Regions from separate parts of the Intrasporangium sp. DVR genome, predicted to be linked through region 1. Evidence: riboswitches for the same ligand, from Rfam matches in the RefSeq annotation. Region 1 holds a riboswitch; the other holds the start of a gene.

Region 1 (5,231 bases):
CGATGCTCTGCGGGAAGAGGTCGGCGTCGACGACGATCCGCTCCGCCTTGACCTTGCTCGTCCGGCGCATGACCGTCATCGCCTCGGCCACGGCGGTTGCCTCGTCGAGGAGCGACGCGTTGGACGTGGCGAGGCCCGTCAGGTCGCCGACCATGGTCTGGAAGTTGATCAGCGCCTCGAGGCGGCCCTGGCTGATCTCCGGCTGGTACGGCGTGTAGGCGGTGTACCAGGCCGGGCTCTCGACGACGTTCCGGCGGATCACCGCGGGCGTGATGGTGCCGTGGTAGCCGAGGCCGATCATCGCCTCGGAGGAGTCGTTCTGCTCCGCGAGGCCGCGCAGCTCCGCCTGGACCTGCGCCTCGGTGAGCGGCTGCGGGAGGTTGAGCGCGGAGGCGTTGCGCACGCCCTTGGGCACGGCCCGGTCGACGAGGGAGTCGAGGGAGTCGAAGCCGAGCTCGGCCAGCATCTTGGCCTGGTCGTCGGCGGAGAAGCCGATGTGGCGGGTGTGGAAGTCGACGGTAGGCGTCAGCGGAGGTCGGTGCGTCATTGCGGGAGGCTCCCTGGTCTGTGCACGCCCGTGGGCGCGACTGGTGGGGTTGCCTCCCCGCTCTGTCATGTGGACCTGAGAGCTTCACCGACCCGAGGGACGGCTTGCACCGTGGGTGCAGGACCAGGTCCTGCTTTCCAGAGTTCGCCTCACCGCAACGGTCATGGTGGCCTGAGAGATTCTGGGGAGAAGTTGCTCCTTCGGCGCCGCGACCTGCTGGTCGCGAGCTCTCCCGCTGCGATTCGAACGGCGAATGTGCAGTTGTCGGGCTCACCGTAGGCGGCGACCCGCCTGCCGTCAATGGCCAGTCCGCATGGCGGCTGACCGCGATGTGGCCGGGGTCTTGTGCGCCCGGCGACCCGGGTCTACCGTCAGCGCCCATCACCTAATTGAAAATGCCATCGAACTGTGGCGGGAGAGTCCCGCCGTCCTGAACCAGGAGCAGCGGGCGCCGAAGGAGCAAACCCTCCCCGGGAATCTCTCAGGCCCCCGTACCGCCACGGCTAGGCAACTCTGGAAAGTGCCCGGACGTCCCGTCCCCGCACACCGACGGTGCAAACGGAGCCTCGCTCCGCGAATCTCTCAGGTCCGATACAGAGCGGGGAGGAGCCATCCATCCTCTGCCGGAACGGACCCGGACCATGCCTGACCTCAGCAACGGCGCTGACACCCTGACCGCCCCCGCGGTGCCGACGGGCGCGCGCCTCTCCCACGTGCCCGACGTCGACCTCGCCGCGAGAACCCCTGCTGCCGAAGGGGGCTCGGGAGGAGCCGACGGCTCGAACGGCGACAGCCCGCACCTGGCGCGCTCCCTCTCCAACCGTCACATCCAGCTCATCGCCATCGGCGGCGCCATCGGCACCGGCCTCTTCATGGGCTCGGGCAAGACGATCTCGCTCGCCGGACCCTCGGTGATCTTCGTCTACATGATCATCGGCTTCATGCTCTTCTTCGTCATGCGGGCGATGGGCGAGCTGCTCCTGTCCAACCTCAACTACAAGTCGTTCACCGACTTCGCGGCGGACCTGCTCGGGCCGTGGGCCGGCTTCTTCACCGGCTGGACGTACTGGTTCTGCTGGATCGTCACGGGCATCGCCGACATCGTCGCGATCGCCGGCTACGTGACGTACTGGTGGGCTGACCTGCCGTTGTGGATCCCCGGCGTCGCAGCCATCACCCTGCTCCTCGGCCTCAACCTGCCCACGGTCAAGGCGTTCGGCGAGACGGAGTTCTGGTTCGCCCTCGTCAAGATCGTGGCGATCGTCACGTTGATCATCGTGGGCGTCGTCATGGTCTTCAGCTCGTTCACCGCCCCCGACGGCGCCCGGGCCTCGTTCACCAACCTGTGGAACGACGGCGGCATGTTCCCCACCGGCGTGATGGGCTTCGTCGCCGGCTTCCAGATCGCCGTCTTCGCCTTCGTCGGCCTCGAGCTCGTCGGCACGACCGCTGCTGAGACGAAGAACCCCGAGCGGACCCTCCCCCGGGCCATCAACTCGATCCCGATCCGGATCATGCTCTTCTACGTGGGTGCCCTCGTCGTCATCATGGCCGTCACGCCGTGGCGCGACGTCGTGGCGGACACATCACCCTTCGTCGGGATGTTCAGCCTCGCCGGACTCGGGATCGCAGCCTCGGTGATCAACTTCGTCGTGCTCACCTCGGCCGCCTCGTCCGCCAACTCCGGCATGTACTCGACCTCGCGGATGATCTACGGTCTCGCCCTCGAGGGTGACGCCCCCTCGCGCCTGCGCCGGCTGACGAGGCGCAAGGTGCCCGCGAGCGCCCTCGTCTTCTCCTGCGTGTTCCTGCTCGGCGGTGTGGCCCTGCTCTACGCCGGCACGTCCATCATGGAGGCGTTCACCGTGGTCACGACGATCTCGGCCCTGCTCTTCATGTTCGTCTGGACGATGATCCTCGTGTCCTACCTGGCCTACCGGAAGAAGCACCCGGAGCGGCACGCGCGCTCGACCTTCCGGCTGCCCGGTGGGGTCGCCATGGTCTGGGTCGTCTTCGCGTTCTTCGGCTTCCTCATCTGGGCCCTCACCCAGGAGGCCGACACGCTGCGCGCCCTGCTCGTGACGCCCGTGTGGTTCGTGGTCCTGGGGATCGCGTGGGCCGTGCTGCGGCGCCGGCCGCACCACGTGGCGCGGTACGAGGCCTTCCGCCGCAGTCTCGAGGAGCCGAGCGACGCCGACGTGGCCACCACGAGACCCTGAGGATCCCGTATGCCGCTGAGCCCGCCCCGCACGAAGCCCACCCAGGGCGCGGGGTGGGCTCAGCGGCATACGGCGGGGTCGTTGGGACGACGCGGGAGCCGTGCATCCCTCTCGCACCTGCGACACTCTCTCGGGTGACGAGCCCTCAGGATGAGCAGATGGTGCGTGCCGCCTACGACGACCTGGCCGACACCTACGGGGACAACTTCCGGTCGACCGGGCCGGAGGCGCCGGTCGACCTCGCCCTGATCCGACACTTCGCCTCCCTGGTCCCCGGGGAGCGCCAGGTCCTCGATGCCGGCTGCGGCGCGGGGCGGATGTTCACGGTCCTCCGCGACCTGGGCTGCGCGGTCGAGGGGGTCGACCTCTCGCCCGCGATGGTCAGGCGAGCCCGTCGCGACCACCCGGACGTCGTGTCGCAGGTGGGGACGTTGACGGCCCTGCCCCACGCGGACGCGAGCTTCGACGGCGTGTTCTCGTGGTACTCCACGATCCACAGCCCCGACACCGACCTGCCTCGCATCGCCGAGGAGCTCGGCCGGCTCCTGCGACCGGGCGGGGTCGTCCTCGTCGCCTTCCAGTCCGGTCAGGGCGCCCGGGACGTCTCCGGGAGCTTCCGGCGCCACGGGCACGACGTCACCCTGCACCGCTACCTGCGCACACTCGACGAGGTCAGCCGGGCGCTCGGATCCACCGGCCTGGCGGAGGTGGCCCGGTTCGAGCGCCGGGCCGTCCGCCCCGAACGGGACAGCCAAGCCGTCGTCATCGCCGAGCGACCTCGCCAGGACGCGCCCCCGGGGCCCCGACGGTAGGAGAGGGAGCGCCCGGGTTTCCTGGTCTCGGCGGCGAAGCCAACCCAGCGGCAAACCGGAGCACTACCGTGATGGTGTGCGTGAAACCACGCAGGTGCCCGCACCCGGACGCGACCGCTTCCTGGACCTGCTGCGAGCGGGCAGCATCATCGCGGTCGTCGTGGGGCACTGGCTGGTCACCGACCTGTTCTGGAGCGACGGGCAGGTCCGCCACCGCAGCGCGCTCGGCGAGGCACCCGAGCTGTGGCCGCTGACGTGGGTGTTCCAGGTCATTCCCCTCTTCTTCTTCGTCGGCGGGTACGCGAACCGGCGCAGCTGGCTCGGGGCCCAGGAACGCGGCGAGGGGTACGCCGCGTTCGTCGACCGCCGGATGCACCGGCTGCTCGCGCCGACCGCGGTCCTGCTCGTCGCGGTCCTGCTCGGCAACCTTGCGCAGGCGCTTCTTGACGCCCCCGGCCTCGGGGCCGGCGCCGAGATCCTGCTGCAGCCGCTCTGGTTCCTCGGCGTCTACGTGGTCGTGACGGCACTGACGCCGGTCACCTTGGGCTGGCACAGGCGGTGGGGGTGGCGGGTCGTCAGCGTGGCACTGGCCGCGGTGGGGGTGACCGAGCTGCTCCGGATGGGAGCCGGCCTCGGTTGGGTCGCCTACGCCAACGTCCTCATCGTCTGGGCCCTCGTCCACCAGCTCGGCTACCTCTACGCCGACCGGGCCCTCGGACGACGTGCGGCCACGCTGCTGGCCGTGCTCGGCGGCTCGGCGCTCATGCTGCTGACGGCGGGGCCCTACCCGGCCCGCATGGTGGGCGTCCCGGGCGACGAGCTCGTCAACATGAACCCACCCACGGCCGCGCTGACCGCTCTCGCCCTCACCCAGGCGGGCATCGCCGTGCTGGCGCGGGCGCCGGTGGACCGGTGGCTGCAGCGACCCCGGGTGTGGTCGATCGTGGTCGCGCTCAACCTGTCGATCATGTCGATCTTCCTGTGGCACCAGCCGGTCATGGCCCTCGTCGCGCGCGTCCTGGCCCCCAGCGGGGTGCCGCACCCCGACCCACCCGGGATCTCGTGGTGGGCCGTCAGGCTGGTGTGGTTGATCGTGGCCGGGACGCTTCTCGCGGTCATCGTCCTGCTCGTCGCTCGTTTCGAACGCGGGGCGCCACCCCGGCCCGGACCCCGAACGCGAGGGGGGTCGCTCGCGGCGAGCACGGCCGTGGCGCTGGCCGGCCTCGGGCTGCTGGGGGTGGCGGGCACGGACGCGGGCCGACCCTTCGCGGTCCACCGGGTCCTCGGGGCGGTCGATGTTGCACCCGTCGTGGGCATGGTGTGCGTCGGCGTCGCGATCCTGCTCCTGCACGGCGCCCGACACGGTCACCGTCCCGCCATCCGGTCGCTGCTCACCGGCACGGCCCTGTTCGCGGTGGTGGGACTCGCCTACGCCTGGGGTCTGGGGGGCCTGACCCCGGCCCCGCGCCTGCTGGGCCTCGTCGGAGCACTGGCCCTGGTGCTCCTCGGCGCGGCCGTGGCTGCGCTGTCGACCGAGGGCGCCGCTGGGGGCCCGCGGTATCCCGGTCGGGTCCGGCGGCGCAGTGACGTGTGACGGAGCCCGACACAGGACAAGGCCCCCGACCGGTCGGTCGAGGGCCTTGCGCGTGGAGG
Region 2 (5,231 bases), on a different contig from region 1:
GCACCCCGACTCCGACATCTTCCTCGACGACGTCACCGTCTCGCGCAAGCACGCGAACTTCATCGCGGGCGACGACGGCTACCTCGTTCGTGATGCCGGCTCCCTGAACGGCACGTACGTGAACCGCGAGCGGATCGAGGAGGCCCGGCTCCACACGGGAGACGAGGTCCAGATCGGCAAGTTCCGGCTTGTCTACTACGCGGCCTGACCCGACAGGTGGGTCCAGACCTTCGATGAGCGCGGGTCACCGTGAGGGGCCCGGGATGCGCAACGGCCTGACGATCGGGCAGGTCCTGGACCAGCTGCGGGACGACTTCCCTGACGTCACCTCCTCCAAGGTGCGCTTCCTCGAGACCCAGGGCTTGGTCACGCCCGAGCGGACCGCAGCCGGCTACCGGCTCTTCAGCTCCGAGGACGTGGAGCGCCTGCGTTACGTGCTGACCGCCCAGCGCGACCGGTTCTGGCCGCTGAAGGTGATCCGCGACGCCCTGGACGCCCTCGACCGCGGCCTGTCCGACCCGGGCGGCGAGTCCGGCCGCCCACAGCTGCCCGCTCCCGGGGCGGACCCTGCGCTACCCGGCCCGGAGGGCTTCGTGCCGCGTGCACGAGTGCGGCTCACGGGCCCCGAGCTGAGGCAGGCGAGCGGGATCGACAAGCCGTTGTTCTCTGCACTCGAGAGCTTCGGCCTGCTCCGGGCCGACGGTGCCGGGTACTTCTCCGCCGAGGCCGTCGACGTCGCCGTCGCGGCCAAGCGGCTGGCCGAGCACGGGCTCGAGCCCCGGCACCTGCGTCCCTTCCGCACGGCTGCCGACCGAGAGATCGGGCTCGTCGACCAGGTCCTGGCCACCCGGCGCGGAAACGGCTCGCGGGAGGAGCGGACCGCGGAGATCCTCTCGGCCTGTGTCGCCCTGCACGTGGCCCTCGTGCGGTCCGGTCTCGACCACTGAGGCTCGCCGAGGCACTCTGTGCGTCGCACGCACCCGGGCCAACCGGCCCGGCGGCCATTCGACCAGGTCGCCAGCGAGGTACGGTGGTGTGGTGAGAGAGGTCGACGTCCTGGGCGTCCGCGTGGAGATGCCGACGAACCAGCCCATCGTGCTCCTCCGGGAGCGGGACGGTGGTCGCTACCTGCCGATCTGGATCGGGGCGCCCGAGGCAGCGGCGATCACGTATGCCCAGCAGGGCGTGGTCCCGCCGCGCCCGCTGACCCATGACCTCATGCGCGACATCCTGGCCGGCCTCGGCCACGAGCTCACCGAGGTGCGGATCGTCGCCCTCAAGGACTCGGTCTTTCACGCGGCCCTCATCATCGACGGCACGACGGAGATCAGCTCTCGCGCCTCCGACGCCATCGCGCTCGCGCTGCGCACGGGTTCGAAGGTGCTGGTCGAGCCGAGCATCCTCGACGAGGCCGCCATCGTCGTCTCCTCGGAGGAGGACGACGAGGTCGAGCGGTTCAAGGAGTTCCTCGACCACGTGTCGGCCGAGGACTTCGAGCACCCGGGCGAGCCCGGCCCACCACCCACGGAGCCCTGAGCGACCGCCGATCCGGCGACACGACGGCCGGGTGTGACGTCGGTGATTGACGGTGCCCGGCGCTGGTTCTACCGTCGAACTGAACAACGTGACTGTAGTTACCTGGATGTCGTCTGCTCGACGCCCGGGATCCCGACCGAGAGGAACTCGCATGGCTGCCATCGAGGATGCTGCCCGGGCCAGCCGGCGCGCTCCGGTTGCCTCGCAGGGGATGCTCTTCTCCGACGACCTGCCCGACCTCACGGAGGACGTCGGCTATCGGGGCCCCACCGCCTGCCGCGCCGCGGGGATCACCTACCGCCAGCTCGACTACTGGGCGCGGACCGGGCTCGTCGAGCCGTCCGTGCGTGGCGCCACCGGCTCGGGGACGCAGCGTCTCTACGGCTTCCGGGACATCCTCGTCCTCAAGGTGGTCAAGCGTCTCCTGGACACCGGGGTCTCGCTGCAGCAGATCCGCGTCGCGATCGACCACCTGCGCGAGCGCGGCGTCGAGGACCTGGCCCAGATCACCTTGATGAGCGACGGAGCCTCGGTCTACGAGTGCACCTCCGCGGATGAGGTGATCGACCTCGTCCAGGGCGGGCAGGGCGTCTTCGGGATCGCAGTCGGTCGGGTCTGGCGCGAGATCGAGGGAGAGCTCGCCCAGCTCCCGAGCGAGCGTGCCGAGGACGGCGAGCCGGCCGATCACCCCGACGACGAGCTGACCGCGCGGCGTCAGGCGCGCCACATCTCCTGACGGGCCCGGTTCGACTGGTAGATTTGGCCTGCCGTCCAACCCACATGGGAGAGTCCCCGGCCGACGTGAGGTGCATTCGCCTGACGTCGCCGAGGCGCCGAAGGGGCAACATCCCCGGAACCTCTCAGGCACCCGGACCATGTGGCGAGGCACCCTGGAGGACGTCGGCATCGAAGCCGGCTCCGACAGACGGGGAGCGTGTGTCGTCCGCTCGTCCCGTCAGGAGCCCCGATGTCTTCCCAGTCCCCAGCCGTGCTGGACACCACCTTCGCCGACTTCGTGGGCCGGCACGTCGGTCCTCGCGCCGACGACATCGAGCAGATGCTCCAGGTCGTCGGTCAGCCCAGCCTCGATGCCATGAGCGACCGCGCGATCCCCGGAGCGATCAGGTCGACCGAGGCGCTCGACCTCGAGGCGGCCGACAGCGAGTCCGCCGTCATCGACGAGCTGCGTGGGTTCGCCTCGCGCAACCGCGTGCTCACCTCCCTCATCGGTCTCGGCTACTACGGCACCGTCACGCCCCCGGTCGTGCGACGCAACGTCCTCGAGAACCCCGCGTGGTACACCGCCTACACGCCCTACCAGCCCGAGATCTCGCAGGGCCGGCTCGAGGCGCTGCTCAACTTCCAGACGGTCGTCAGCGACCTGACCGGCCTCGCGATCGCGGGCTCGTCGCTGCTCGACGAGGCCACCGCGGCTGCCGAGGCCATGTCGCTCATGCACCGGGCGAGTCGAGCCACGGACGGGGTGGTCGTCGTCGACGAGCGCGTCTTCCCACAGACGATCGCGGTCATGCAGACGCGGGCCACGGCCATCGGGCTGCCGCTCGTCGTGGCCGACCTGCGTCCGGTCCGGTCCGCGGAGGACCTGGCCGCTGCCGCTGACGGCCGCACGGTCGTCGGTGTCGTGGTGCAGTACCCGGACGCGACCGGATCGGTCCTGGACTGGCGGGCGCTCGCCGAGGCGGCACACTCGGCCGGGGCCCTCGTGACCGCGTGTGCCGACCTGCTGGCCCTGGCCCTCTTCGTGCCACCGGGGGAGTGGGGAGCCGACATCGCCGTCGGCAGCGCCCAGCGTCTCGGCGTGCCGATGGGCTTCGGCGGACCGCACGCGGGCTACATGTCGGTGCACCAGGGGCTGGAGCGGCAGCTGCCCGGCCGTCTGGTCGGGGTGTCGATCGACTCCCACGGCAAGCCCGCCTACCGCCTGGCGCTGCAGACCCGCGAGCAGCACATCCGCCGTGAGAAGGCGACCTCCAACATCTGCACCGCACAGGTGCTCCTCGCGGTCATGGCGTCGATGTACGCGGTGTGGCACGGGCCCGACGGCCTGACCCGGATCGCGCAGCGCATCCACTCGCACGCGGCCAGCCTGCGAGCGGCCCTGCTCGCCGGTGGCGTCGAGCTGTCGACCGAGACCCACTTCGACACGCTGGCGATCTCGGTTCCCGGGCGCGCCGACGACGTCGTCCGTGACTTCCTCGCAGCCGGCATCAACATCCGCCGGGTCGACGCCGACCTCGTCACGCTCAGCCTAGACGAGACGACGACGGGGGCCACCCTGACGAAGATCCTCGCGGCCTTCGGCGTGCAGTCCCAGCCGGAGCCCGTGTCGGCGGACCCCGGGAGCGAGCCCAGCGGCATACCGGCTGCGCTTGCGCGCACGTCCGAGTTCCTCACCCACCCGGTCTTCCACGCGCACCGCTCGGAGACGGCGATGCTCCGATACCTGCGACGCCTCGCCGACCGGGACTTCGCCCTCGACCGCGGCATGATCCCGCTCGGCTCGTGCACCATGAAGCTCAACGCCACGACCGAGATGGAGTCGATCACCTGGCCCGAGTTCGCCAACCTCCACCCGTTCGCCCCGGCCGACCAGTCCGAGGGGATCCGCGCCCTCATCGGCGACCTCGCCGCGTGGCTCTGCGAGATCACCGGCTACGACGCGGTGTCGCTCCAGCCGAACGCCGGCTCGCAGGGCGAGTTCGCCGGGCTGCTGGCGATCCACGCCTACCACCAGGCGCGCGGGGAAGGACATCGGCGCATCTGCCTCATCCCGGCCAGCGCCCACGGGACCAACGCTGCCTCAGCGGTGATGGCGGGCCTCAAGGTCGTCGTCGTCCAGACGGCCCCGGACGGCACGGTCGACATGGACGACCTCCGGGCCAAGATCGACCAGCACCGCGACGACCTCGCCGCGATCATGGTGACCTACCCGTCGACCCACGGCGTGTACGAGGACACGATCACGGAGCTGTGCGGGCTCGTCCACGACGCAGGCGGCCAGGTCTACGTCGACGGTGCCAACCTCAACGCGCTTGTCGGCCTGGCCCAGCCGGGCAGGTTCGGCGCCGACGTCTCGCACCTCAACCTCCACAAGACCTTCTGCATCCCGCACGGCGGCGGAGGCCCCGGCGTCGGCCCCGTCGCGGTCCGGGCCCACCTGGCCCCGCACCTGCCGAACCACCCGCTCGCTCCCGAGGCAGGACCGGAGACGGGCGTGGGACCGGTGAGCGCGGCCCCCTACGGCTCGGCGAGCATCCTGCCGATCTCGTGGGCGTACGTCCGGCTGATGGGCGGCGCCGGGCTGCGCCACGCGACCCAGATGGCGGTCCTCAACGCCAACTACGTGGCAGCGCGGCTGCGCGAGCACTACCCGGTGCTCTACTCCGGTCCCGATGGTCTCGTGGCGCACGAGTGCATCCTCGACGTCCGCAAGATCACCGCCGACACCGGCGTCACGGTCGACGACATCGCCAAGCGACTCATCGACTACGGCTTCCACGCCCCGACGATGAGCTTCCCCGTGGCGGGCACGCTCATGGTCGAGCCGACGGAGTCCGAGAACAAGTACGAGCTCGACCGGTTCTGCGACGCGATGATCGCCATCCGTGACGAGATCGAGGCGGTCCACAAGGGCGACGTCCCCCTGGCGGGGAGCATGCTGCGCGGGGCGCCAC

What was found. A riboswitch is a leader RNA that binds a small molecule or an ion and turns the genes downstream of it on or off. The one in region 1 is predicted to bind glycine.
Region 2: linked by a shared signal. The riboswitch ahead of gcvP (aminomethyl-transferring glycine dehydrogenase) and the one ahead of cycA (D-serine/D-alanine/glycine transporter) in region 1 are both predicted to bind glycine.

What each region holds. Positions count from the first base shown of each region.
Region 1 covers NZ_BAABZW010000005.1:500,910-506,140, forward strand. The annotation lists gene gcvP (aminomethyl-transferring glycine dehydrogenase) at 1-547, opposite strand, end outside; glycine riboswitch at 600-694, opposite strand; glycine riboswitch at 696-792, opposite strand; glycine riboswitch at 950-1,054, shown strand; gene cycA (D-serine/D-alanine/glycine transporter) at 1,189-2,766, shown strand; gene ABWV20_RS06910 (class I SAM-dependent DNA methyltransferase) at 2,901-3,578, shown strand; gene ABWV20_RS06915 (acyltransferase family protein) at 3,655-5,172, shown strand.
Region 2 covers NZ_BAABZW010000016.1:283,839-289,069, reverse strand. The annotation lists gene ABWV20_RS13405 (FHA domain-containing protein) at 1-208, shown strand, start outside; gene ftsR (transcriptional regulator FtsR) at 234-947, shown strand; gene ABWV20_RS13395 (bifunctional nuclease family protein) at 1,039-1,536, shown strand; gene ABWV20_RS13390 (MerR family transcriptional regulator) at 1,688-2,272, shown strand; glycine riboswitch at 2,308-2,422, shown strand; gene gcvP (aminomethyl-transferring glycine dehydrogenase) at 2,504-5,231, shown strand, end outside.